3 regions of the Mesorhizobium sp. M0062 genome follow, and region 3 is predicted to be linked to each of the others. Evidence: riboswitches for the same ligand, from Rfam matches in the RefSeq annotation. Region 3 holds a riboswitch; each other region holds the start of a gene.
The links. Region 3 has a riboswitch for cobalamin ahead of NKJ64_RS19090 (CbtB domain-containing protein). Riboswitches for the same ligand answer to the same signal wherever they lie in the genome.
Positions count from the first base shown of each region.

Region 1: linked by a shared signal. The riboswitch ahead of NKJ64_RS01575 (aromatic ring-hydroxylating oxygenase subunit alpha) and the one ahead of NKJ64_RS19090 (CbtB domain-containing protein) in region 3 are both predicted to bind cobalamin.
Region 2: linked by a shared signal. The riboswitch ahead of metE (5-methyltetrahydropteroyltriglutamate--homocysteine S-methyltransferase) and the one ahead of NKJ64_RS19090 (CbtB domain-containing protein) in region 3 are both predicted to bind cobalamin.

Region 1 is NZ_JAMYUO010000001.1:343,122-346,388, forward strand. It holds gene NKJ64_RS01570 (FAD-binding oxidoreductase) at 1-60, opposite strand, end outside; gene NKJ64_RS01575 (aromatic ring-hydroxylating oxygenase subunit alpha) at 98-1,345, opposite strand; cobalamin riboswitch at 1,463-1,664, opposite strand; gene NKJ64_RS01580 (DUF680 domain-containing protein) at 2,164-2,370, shown strand; gene NKJ64_RS01585 (DUF680 domain-containing protein) at 2,436-2,639, shown strand; gene NKJ64_RS01590 (DUF680 domain-containing protein) at 2,711-2,944, shown strand; gene NKJ64_RS01595 (ABC transporter ATP-binding protein) at 3,018-3,267, opposite strand, start outside.
Region 2 is NZ_JAMYUO010000040.1:26,097-29,363, forward strand. It holds gene metE (5-methyltetrahydropteroyltriglutamate--homocysteine S-methyltransferase) at 1-1,887, opposite strand, end outside; cobalamin riboswitch at 1,982-2,183, opposite strand; gene NKJ64_RS29130 (adenosine kinase) at 2,592-3,267, opposite strand, start outside.
Region 3 is NZ_JAMYUO010000015.1:141,176-144,442, reverse strand. It holds gene cobO (cob(I)yrinic acid a,c-diamide adenosyltransferase) at 1-285, opposite strand, end outside; gene cobU (bifunctional adenosylcobinamide kinase/adenosylcobinamide-phosphate guanylyltransferase) at 285-797, opposite strand; gene NKJ64_RS19095 (CbtA family protein) at 790-1,593, opposite strand; gene NKJ64_RS19090 (CbtB domain-containing protein) at 1,609-1,788, opposite strand; cobalamin riboswitch at 1,825-2,020, opposite strand; gene NKJ64_RS19085 (gamma-glutamylcyclotransferase) at 2,088-2,780, opposite strand; gene NKJ64_RS19080 (aromatic ring-hydroxylating oxygenase subunit alpha) at 2,917-3,267, shown strand, end outside.

The DNA.
Region 1 (3,267 bases), on a different contig from region 3:
CAGCCTATCGTTCCAGGGCGCCATCTGGTCGAGATGGCGATAGAGCCCAAGATCCGTCATCGCATTCATCCTCCGGTCCTTCTTCGCCTGCTCCAGCTCACGCGACGCTGCGCAGCGCCGGCCTGCCACCTTCGGCAAGGCGCGGGCCGATGAAGGCCGCGTACCATTCGACGAACTGGATCACGCCGCCCTCGTGCAGCTCCGAATAGGGGCCGGGCTCATAGGCCGGAGACAGGATGCCGAAGGCGTTTTCCTCGACGATGCGGCGGTCCTGGTCGTTGGTCTCGGTCCAGACATGGGTGAGCTCCTCAAGGTTGTAGTCGACCCCCTCGACCGCATCCTTGTGCACCAGCCACTTGGTCGTCACCGCGGTTTGCGTGGTGCTGATCGGCAGCACCCGGAAGGTGACCGCATGGTCGATCAGTATGTGGTTCCAAGTCGTCGGATAGTGGTAGTGCATCAAGGTGCCGATGCGGTCGGCGGCAACAGTGTCGGACAGGTTCTTCGTCACCGCGCGCTTTCCCGACATCGTGTAGCTGACGGCATCGCGCAGCAGCGGCGCGCGGGTGGCGCGGTATTGCCCGGCCGGATCGATGCGGAACTTGCTCGGCAGGCCCGCCGCCTCGCATTTCGCCCAGTGCGCCAGCATCTCCGGATCGCTGTCGGCGCCCTGCACGCCGGTCACCGTCGGCGCTTCGGGGAATGTCTTGCACAGCTCTGGATGATTGCCGGCGCAGTGATAGCATTCGCGGTTGTTTTCCCAGACCAGCTTCCAGTTGCCCTTCTCGATGATGGTGCTCTCGAAGGCGACCTTGGCTTCATTCAGCCGGTGCGGCTTGAGGTAGGGCTCTATCATGGCGCGCATCGGCGCAAAGTCGGCAGGTTCTTTCGCCAGGCAGATGAAGATGTAGCCGCCGACGCTCTCGCAGGCGACGGGCTTCAGGCCGAACTGGCTCTTGTCGAAACCGTCGGCCATCTGGCGGGCAAACAGCAGCCGGCCGTCAAGCTCGTAGGTCCACTGGTGATAGGGGCAGACAAGCTTTGCCGCCATGCCCTTCTCAGTGTTGCAGACACGGCTGCCGCGATGGCGGCAGGAATTGTGAAAGGCGTTGATGTTGCCCTTCTGGTCGCGGACCAGCACCACCGGATAATCGCCGATCTGCACGGTGATATAGCTGCCGGGCTTCGGCAGTTCGCAATCATGGCCGATGAACAGCCAGTCGCGATACCAGATAAGCTCCATGTCGAGCTTGAAATAGTCCGGGTCGGTGTAGAAGGGCTGTTCCAGCGAAAAGCCTTGCTTGCGGCCGTTCAGGAGCCTCAGCATGTCGTTGCGCGTATCCATAGTTCTGTCCTCGTGGTTTAAGGACTGAACTTGGTGGTGATGGAGGAAGGATCGGACGCAGGCCGGCGCGGCGCCGGACATGCACTATCCACCTCTTGACCGCCCACCGCGATCAGTCGAGTCTATGCATCTCGGGCTGGTTTCCGGGCTCTGGAGTTGTCCTTGCGGACCATCGCGACACCTTCCCAGGCTCTTGCCCAGTGGTCTCCCGTTGCGACTTCAACTCCACCACCGTTGCGGGGGCAGCGCCGGATTCTGACCGGCTTCCCAATTCTCCGCTGCGTCGTCACGAAGCGGCACCTGAGATGCGATCATCTAATCACGGCAGCGATCGCGACGTCGGCATGAAAGCGACATCGTATCCATGCGGCGCGACACGCGCGGCATACGCTCCCCGCCGCCGGTCAAAGAGCTGAGACGTTTCTTGCGACGCCATCATCGCCGTTTCGAATCGCTGCGGATCCAGTTCGATCGGGGGCAAAAAGGGCTCAACGGTATCGAAAAGTTACTATTAGCAATCTCTAATCGAACCGAACGGTTCGTTTCTGTTGACAATGCGTGCAGGACCGTGTGAACGACGGCCCGGAAACCGACACCGGAGCGAACCACTCGGTTCGACATAAGCAACTGAAAACAATGCGATAAATGACCATAGAGGAACTTCCTGGCACAATTTCAAGGTGCAGGACCGTGGTCCACACGGAACAACTTCGTGATTGGAAACCAGCCTATGGCTTTCCCACATCGGGGCTGTCCGAACGACGCGAATTGCTCCCAAGACACGCCGCTAGACGGACAGACAAACTGGAGTACTAAAAATGAAAAAGATCATCCTCACTGCCGCAGCCGTTTTGGCGATCACCGGCAGCGCCTTCGCCGGTAGCGACAATTACGGTTCCAATGGTGCGAACCAGCCAGCCGTCTCGGTCGACAGCTCGTATACGGCTTCCATTCAGAAGCCGGCGCACGCTGACAAGCAGCCTGTCGTTCAGGGCGCCGACCGCGACCTCTACGGCAATCGCTGATCCCGACCAAAGAAGGGCGGCTAACCCGTCGCTCTCGGGATCCCAAAAAATTCAGGAGTATTGAAATGAAAAAGATCATCCTTGCTGCCGCCGCCGTTTTGGCCATCTCCGGCAGCGCTTTCGCCGGCAGCGACAACTACGGTTCGAACGGCGCCAACCAGCCTGCGATTACGTCGACCGATAGTGGCCATACGGCTTCGGTTGAGAAGTCGGCTCCAGCCGAGCAGGCGCCTGCCCACGGTGCCGACCGTAACCTTTTCGGCCGCTAAAAGCCGGTTTCCAGCACGTGGCGGGCTTATCCGCTGCAGCTGGCGGCATCAGAAAAATTCAGGAGACTAAAATGAAGAAGATCGTTCTTGCCACCGCAGCCGTTCTGGCTGTTTCGAGCGCTGCCTTTGCCGGCAGCGACAATTATGGCTCCAATGGCGCCAACCAGCCGGCCGCTGCCGTCGACACCACCCGCACTTCGTCGACCGGCACCAACTCGGCGGTCTACAAGCTGCTGAACTCGTCGAACGACCAACAGAAGTTCGTTCCTCAGAGCAGCGACAGGGATCGGTTCGGCAACAACTAACAGCCGAAGCTTAAAAAAAGAGCGGCGGGCCTGGCCCGCCGCTCTTTTTTCATGCCTGTACGACGCAGCTATCTCAAGCCGCCTTCACTTCCACCGGCTTGAGCGAGAAGGAGTGCCCATCGGCGTCGAAGATGTGCAGGTCCCCGGCATCCGCGGTCAGTCGCAGCTTTGCCCCGCGCTTGACCTCGACATTGCCGGGCAGCTTGGTCACCAACGGCAGGTCAGCGCGGCCGATATCGACATAGACAAGCTGCACCTCGCCGAGTTGCTCGACATAGTCCACCACGCCCTCGAAAAGATATTCCGCGCCGGTGGCGGCCGAC
Region 2 (3,267 bases), on a different contig from region 3:
CGCGGCCTCATCGATCTGGATCATCCTTGCGCCGGACCTTTCGAGATCCGTCACTTCGTCGCGGATGGCGAGCGCGATCTGGCGGCAGGCTTCGGAGCGGGGTACGTCGTCTCGAACAAAGGACCAGTTGAGAATGGTCACTGGGCCTGTGAGCATTCCCTTCACAGGCTTTTCCGTAAGCGACTGGGCGAATTGCCACCAGCGCACCGTCATCGGATTGCGCCTCGATACGTCCCCGAAGATGATGGGGGGACGCACGTAGCGCGACCCATAGCTTTGCACCCAGGCATGCTGAGTGAAGGCGAAGCCGGACAGCTGCTCGCCGAAATGCTGTACCATATCGTTTCGTTCGAACTCACCGTGCACCAGCACGTCCAGCCCGATCTCTTCCTGCCAACGAATTGCTGACTCGATCTCCTTCTTCAGGAAAATCTCGTAGTCGACATAACTGAGCTGGCCCTTCGCATGAGCGGACCGCGCGCGGCGTACCTGCGGCGTCTGCGGGAAGGACCCGATTGTCGTCGTCGGGAACGGCGGCAGCCCGAGCGTGCCGGCCTGGACTCTGGAGCGCTCGCCAAAAGCGCTCTCTCGTCGTTTCATGCTATGGTCAATGCTGGCGATCCGCCCCTCAACAAGCGGGTCATGGATCTTCGTGGACGTCAAGCGAGTGGCGGCAGCCTCGGCAGAAGCTTTCAACGCGGCTGCCACCGCATCCCTGCCTTTGGAAAGGGCCCGGGCCAGCAAGACCAGCTCGTCGGTCTTCTGGGCCGCGAAGGCGAGCCACGACCTGATGTCGGCCTCGAGTTCCGTCTCCATGCGCAGGTCAATCGGCACATGCAGCATCGAGCAAGAAGGCGCGATTTCGACGCGGTCCAAGGGCCAGCCGGCGACGATCGGTTTGATGCGGTCGAGAATGGCGGGCAGGTTCGCACGCCAGACGTTGCGGCCATCGATCAAGCCGAGCGAGAGCACCAGATCCTTCGGAGCGAGCCGACCCACCGTTTCCAGCTGCTCGGGAGCGCGCACGAGATCAATATGCAGGCCGGCCAGGGGCAGAGAAACCGCGGTTTCGAGATTGTCTCCCAGCGACCCGAAATACGTAGCCAGCATGATCTTCAGCTCGGGCGCGGCTTTCGACAGCTGGCCATAGGCGAATTCGAACGCAGCTCGTTCGTTCGGGTTCAGATCGAGGACAAGCGCTGGCTCATCGATCTGCACCCAGTCGGCTCCCGACAGATTCAGCCTCTCCAGAAGCTGCTCGTAAACCGGCAGCAGCCGCGGTAGGAGCGCGATGGGACCGAACCCTTCGGCACGCGATTTCGCCAGCTTGAGGAAGGTGATGGGTCCAAGGATGACTGGGCGTGTGTGAATGCCGAGAGCTTTAGCCTCGAGGAAGTAATCGACCGGCTTCGATGACGAGAGGGCGAACGTCTGATCATCATCGAGTTCCGGCACAATGTAGTGGTAGTTGGTGTCAAACCACTTGGTCATTTCCATCGCGGTTACACCAGGTCCATGAGCCTCCTCCTGGTAACCAGCGTGTCCACAATCCTGCGTCTGACCCTGGTAGCCGCGCGCCATTGCGAAGTAGATGTCAAGTGGGACCTCGCCGCTATTCCAGCCGTAACGGGATGGAACGGCCCCGACCATGGCTGCGGTGTCGAGCACATGGTCGTAAAGCGAGAAGTCGTTCGACGGGATTTTCGACACGCCGCGATCGCGCTGCTCTTCCCAGCTAGCGGCTCGGAGCGCCTTCGACGTCGCAAGAAGGTCGCCAGCGGACGATGTTCCGGACCAGTAGCTTTCAAGCGCGAATTTCAGTTCTCGCCGACGACCGAAGCGCGGCATGCCGAGCGTTGCTACAGGAATTTGCTGAGAGACAGTCATGTCATACCCCGATGATTGGGGCGTCGGTGACAAGGAAGGCGCTAGCAGGCCGGCATCAACGCCGGGTTGCAGCGGCCACCGAGACACCCCGCCCGTGGACGTAATTCGCGTGGCAGGTCTCCTGGCTCGCGGGGTCATAGCCTCTACCCGTCTTCCTGAGGGTATTCGCCTCAGTGACATGATTGGGGTTGGCTCGCCGCTAACAGTTGCGGGGGCAGCGCCGGCATCGCACCGGCTTCCCTCTTAGCTCCGCTGCGGCAGCGCCGCACGCGAGAACCACGACACGCAGACAATCACAGCTGTTCGCTCTTTTGTCAATGACGCATAACGAAATGTTTATGTCGCTATGTGATCGCGCTTTTACGCCTTTGTCTAGCATTGTGAAATATTCAGTCTGCTGCCCGCATTCGGCATCGTGGGACGTGATCGCAAGTCAAGTCCGACGGACGCCGCGAGTTCTCCGTTACCTCAGGAACCTTACTGGCCTTCCCCAAGCTGAGCTTCTGGAAAATGCTGGTGACGATCTGGATGACGGTGAATGCCGTCATGGCAAGCACGCCTTGCACCGCTCCTCCAGCGAGCTTCACGGCAGCAGCATGGGTCAGTTCTCCGAAGCGAATGGCTGTCGCTATCAGCGAGCTTTGACACAGTTCCGCCACTGCGGTCATCGCGTCAGTAGGGCGGCTGGTTAGTTGCCGGCGCATCTACAGCAACCCAGCCCCTTCCGCCTCGCGGCGCAAATTCTGCCTTGGCCTTGGGCCGATCTGCTGGATCACCAGGCCGGCCGCCAGCGAGCCAAGGTCGCCGCAGGTCTTGAGGTTGCGGCCCTGCGTGTAGCCATGCAGGAAACCGGCGGCGTAGAGGTCGCCGGCGCCGGTGGTGTCGACCAACTCCTTGATGGCGGTCGCCTCGATGACCACGGTCTCGTCGCCGCGCACGATCACCGAGCCTTTTTCGGAACGGGTGACGGCGGCAATCTTGCAGTCCTTGCGGATCTGAGCCAGGGCCTCGTCGAAGGATTTTGTCTGGTAGAGCGACTTGATCTCGTGGCTGTTGGCAAAGACGATGTCGACAGTGCCCGAGCGCATCAGCTCGAGGAACTCGTCCCGGTAGCGGTCGACGCAGAACGAATCCGACAACGTCATCGACACTTCGCGTCCGGCCTCGTGTGCGAGCTTCGCCGTCTGCCGGATCGCCTCCTTGGCGCGCGGCGGATCCCACAAATAGCCCTCGAAATAGGTAACCTTGGCGCCGGATGCCTTGTCGGCCTCGACATCCTCAGGGCCAAGCTCGACGCAGGCGCCGAGATAGGTGTTCATCGAGCGCTCGCCGTCGGGCGTGACGAAGATCATAGAGCGCGCCGTCGGCGGCTCGCCCTTG
Region 3 (3,267 bases):
CATCGTGTGCCAGACGACACGGTCGCCGAACGCCGCGAAGGCGTCCTTTTCGCCGGTGTGCCATTTGCCCTTGATGAACTGGACGACGCCGACGCGCTTGCCATAGCCGAGCATGCGCAGCGCCAGCCCGAAGGCGGCCGTGGTCTTGCCCTTGCCGGGTCCGGTGTTGACGATCAGCAGCCCCTTCTCGACCGTCTTTTCCGCGACCTCGGCGTCCTGCACCGCCTTGCGTTTGGCCATCTTGGCGCGGTGGCGTTCTTCGTCTTTTGCGTCGATATCGGTCATCATTTCACCTTGAGCGGCAGCCCCGCCACCATCAGTAGCACCGTATCGGCAACCGCCGCGACCTGCTGGTTGAGACGGCCGGCGGCATCACGAAACCGGCGTGCGAGCGCATTGTCGGGCACGATGCCTTGCCCGACTTCGTTCGAGACAACGAGCCAGGGCCCGCGCGGCCGCGACAGCATGTCGGCTAGCCGCCGGCATTCCGCCTCGAGATCATGGTCGGAAAGCATATGATTGGTCAGCCACAGCGTCAGGCAATCGACGAGCACCGGCTGGTTGTCGGGCAAGGCTTCGAGCGCTCCGACAAGATCGAGCGGCGCGTCGATGGTCGCCCAGCCTTCGCCGCGCCGCGAGCGATGCAGCGCGATGCGCTCGCGCATCTCATCGTCATAGGCTTCGGCGGTGGCGATATAGGCCCATGGCGGCGGCAACGCCGTCGCCAGGGTTTCGGCATGCGCGCTGTTGCCGGAGCGCCCACCGCCGATGATAAAGGTCAAACTGCGATCAGGCAAAGCTGTCGCGCAGGCTGGTCGCCGAGCCGGTGAAGCGTTCGCGCACCACGCCAATGACGGCGCCGAGCACCAACCAGAACACCAGATTGGTCACCGTCACCGCCACCACGAACTGGTGATGCAGGCCTTCGGGGATCGGCGTCTCGAAACTGTCGGGCTGCGGCGCGCCGACAATATGCGGGGCGACGATCAGAACGACGGCAAGGACGGTCAGCGGCGCCGAGGTGCGGAAGGCGATCAAGGCAAGGCCAATGGCAGTCGCCACAACCGTCGCCACCCACCAGATCTGGCGCTGCATGAGATCGGCCGCCGGCATTGCCGGCAGTTCCGGCGGCAGGCCGAGGCCCGGAGCCAGCGTGAATACGGCAAAGCCGGCCAGACCCCAGAACACCCCCTGGCGCCAGTTGCCGATGCCGCCGGCGAATTCGGAAACGGCCACCAGGACCAGCGCGAAACCGATACCGGTGACGATATTGGCCAGCACGCTGAAGGCGAATCGCTCGAAGCCGTCGGCCGGCGCCCAGCCTTCGTCCTCCGCTGGCGCGGCAGCTTCAGCCGGGGCTGCGCTGCTCACGGCATTTTCCGCCGGCGCGGCGGTGCTCATGGCATTGGTGTCCGCAGCGTTGGCGGCGGGCGCCGCGGCATGCTCATGCTCATGGCCGCCACCAGCCTTTTCGTAGACCTCGGCCTTGAGGATCAGCGGCACGGTGGCGTAGGCCTGCATGCAGGCGAGAGCGACACCCGCCACGAGCCCTGCGATCGCCGCGATGAACACGACGTTGCGAAACAGGTTCATGATGTCAGATCCTCGTCAGTGGCAGGGAAACGCCATCGAATGGCGATAGTCGTGCGCCGCATTGTGGACCGCATCGATATGCGAGAAACCGACAACGCCGACGACGAAAATGCCCAGAAACGCGCTAAGCACGAGCTGCATGAAGCGCGACTGCGAGGAGACGGAAGCGCCGAGGGAGACGGAAGCGGTATTCATATCTTGTCCTTTCGCCCTCCACCCGAGGGCATCGAAGTCAGTTCCCTGTCGCCGGCAGGTCTCCTGGCTCGCGGATCAGCGCCCTTCCCCACCTTCCCGAGGAAAAAATCCTCAGTGGCTTGGAGAGGACTACCGCACACAGTTGCGGGGGCAGCCACGGCATTGGGCAACAAGTCAGCCCTCACCGCATTCCCTCTTGGTCCCTAACGGAACCGACGACATGCATGACTATAGGCTGAAACGGCCGCATCCGGCAAACCAAATTCCGCCGGCCAACAGCGCGAATGCGCCATGCGGCGTTACGGGTTCAACGCGGTGATCCGCTCGGCAACCAGCCGCTGCAGCCGCCACAGATGGCGATCGTGAATGCCGCGCTCTTCAAGGTTTTTCACCGTGTTGTAGAGATAGTCGGCGCCCGACCCCCAGTGCCCGCAGGACGTTGCCAGCCTTTCGACGACCTTGCCCTCGTCGAGCGGCCCTGAATAGGTCAGGCCGTTGCGGTTGATGACGAAGGCCAATGCCCTGAGCGGTCCGGCCTCGCTTGCAAGCTTCAGCATGCGCGGCCGGTAGCTTGTCGGCTTCAGCGTGACTTCGCGCCGGAAAAGCCGGCCCAACTGCCCGCGCCGGTTACTTTCGGTCAGCCGGAAGGCGACGCCCTTGCATTGTCCGCCACGGTCCAGCGCCATCATCAGGCCGGGGCTGTCCTTGGTGCCGCGCCAGCGCGTCATGTTCATGCAAAAGGACCGATGCCAGCCTCGCGCCAGCGCAACGCGGTCCTCGACATAATCTATTTCCGGTTTCCAGATCAGCGATCCATAGCCGAACAGCCATAGCGGTTCGCTATCCGGGAGTTCGACCTGGAATTCATCCAGCAGCGCGTCATAGTCGGCGTCATCGAGATGCATCGCGTCCGGATCCGGCCCGGGGTCCCTGATCTCGCGCCAGCAGCGCGCGACCAGCTCCGGCGTAAGCGACATCTGTCGTGCGGCCAATTTCCGAATCCCCCCAATTTCCGAATGTCCCATGTCCACGACATGATTATGCGCCGCGCCTGCAACCGGCAATGCGGCACTCTGATTGACAAACGATTTGCCGGGGTGTCGGCTGACGCTTCATAGGAAGCCAGCCATGCATCCCAGCCCGAGCGAGCGCGACCCCTATAACGGCCTGAGCCGGGCCGAACCGACGCTACCGTCGTCGGCCTATTGGGATAGCGAGGCTTACCAGCGCGATCTCGACGCCATCTGGCACAAAAGCTGGCTGCTCGTCTGCCGCGAGGCCGACCTCGCCCAGCCGCTGGCGTTCAGGACATTCCGCGTCGGCACGCAGGAAATCGTCATTCTGCGGGACGAGACCGGCGAACTGCGCGCCTTCCACAACACTTGCCGGCATCGCGGCTCGCAGCTTTGCCAGAAAAGCGAGGGCCGGCTGAAAGCGCGGCTCATCACGTGCCCCTACCACGCCTGGTCCTACTCGCTG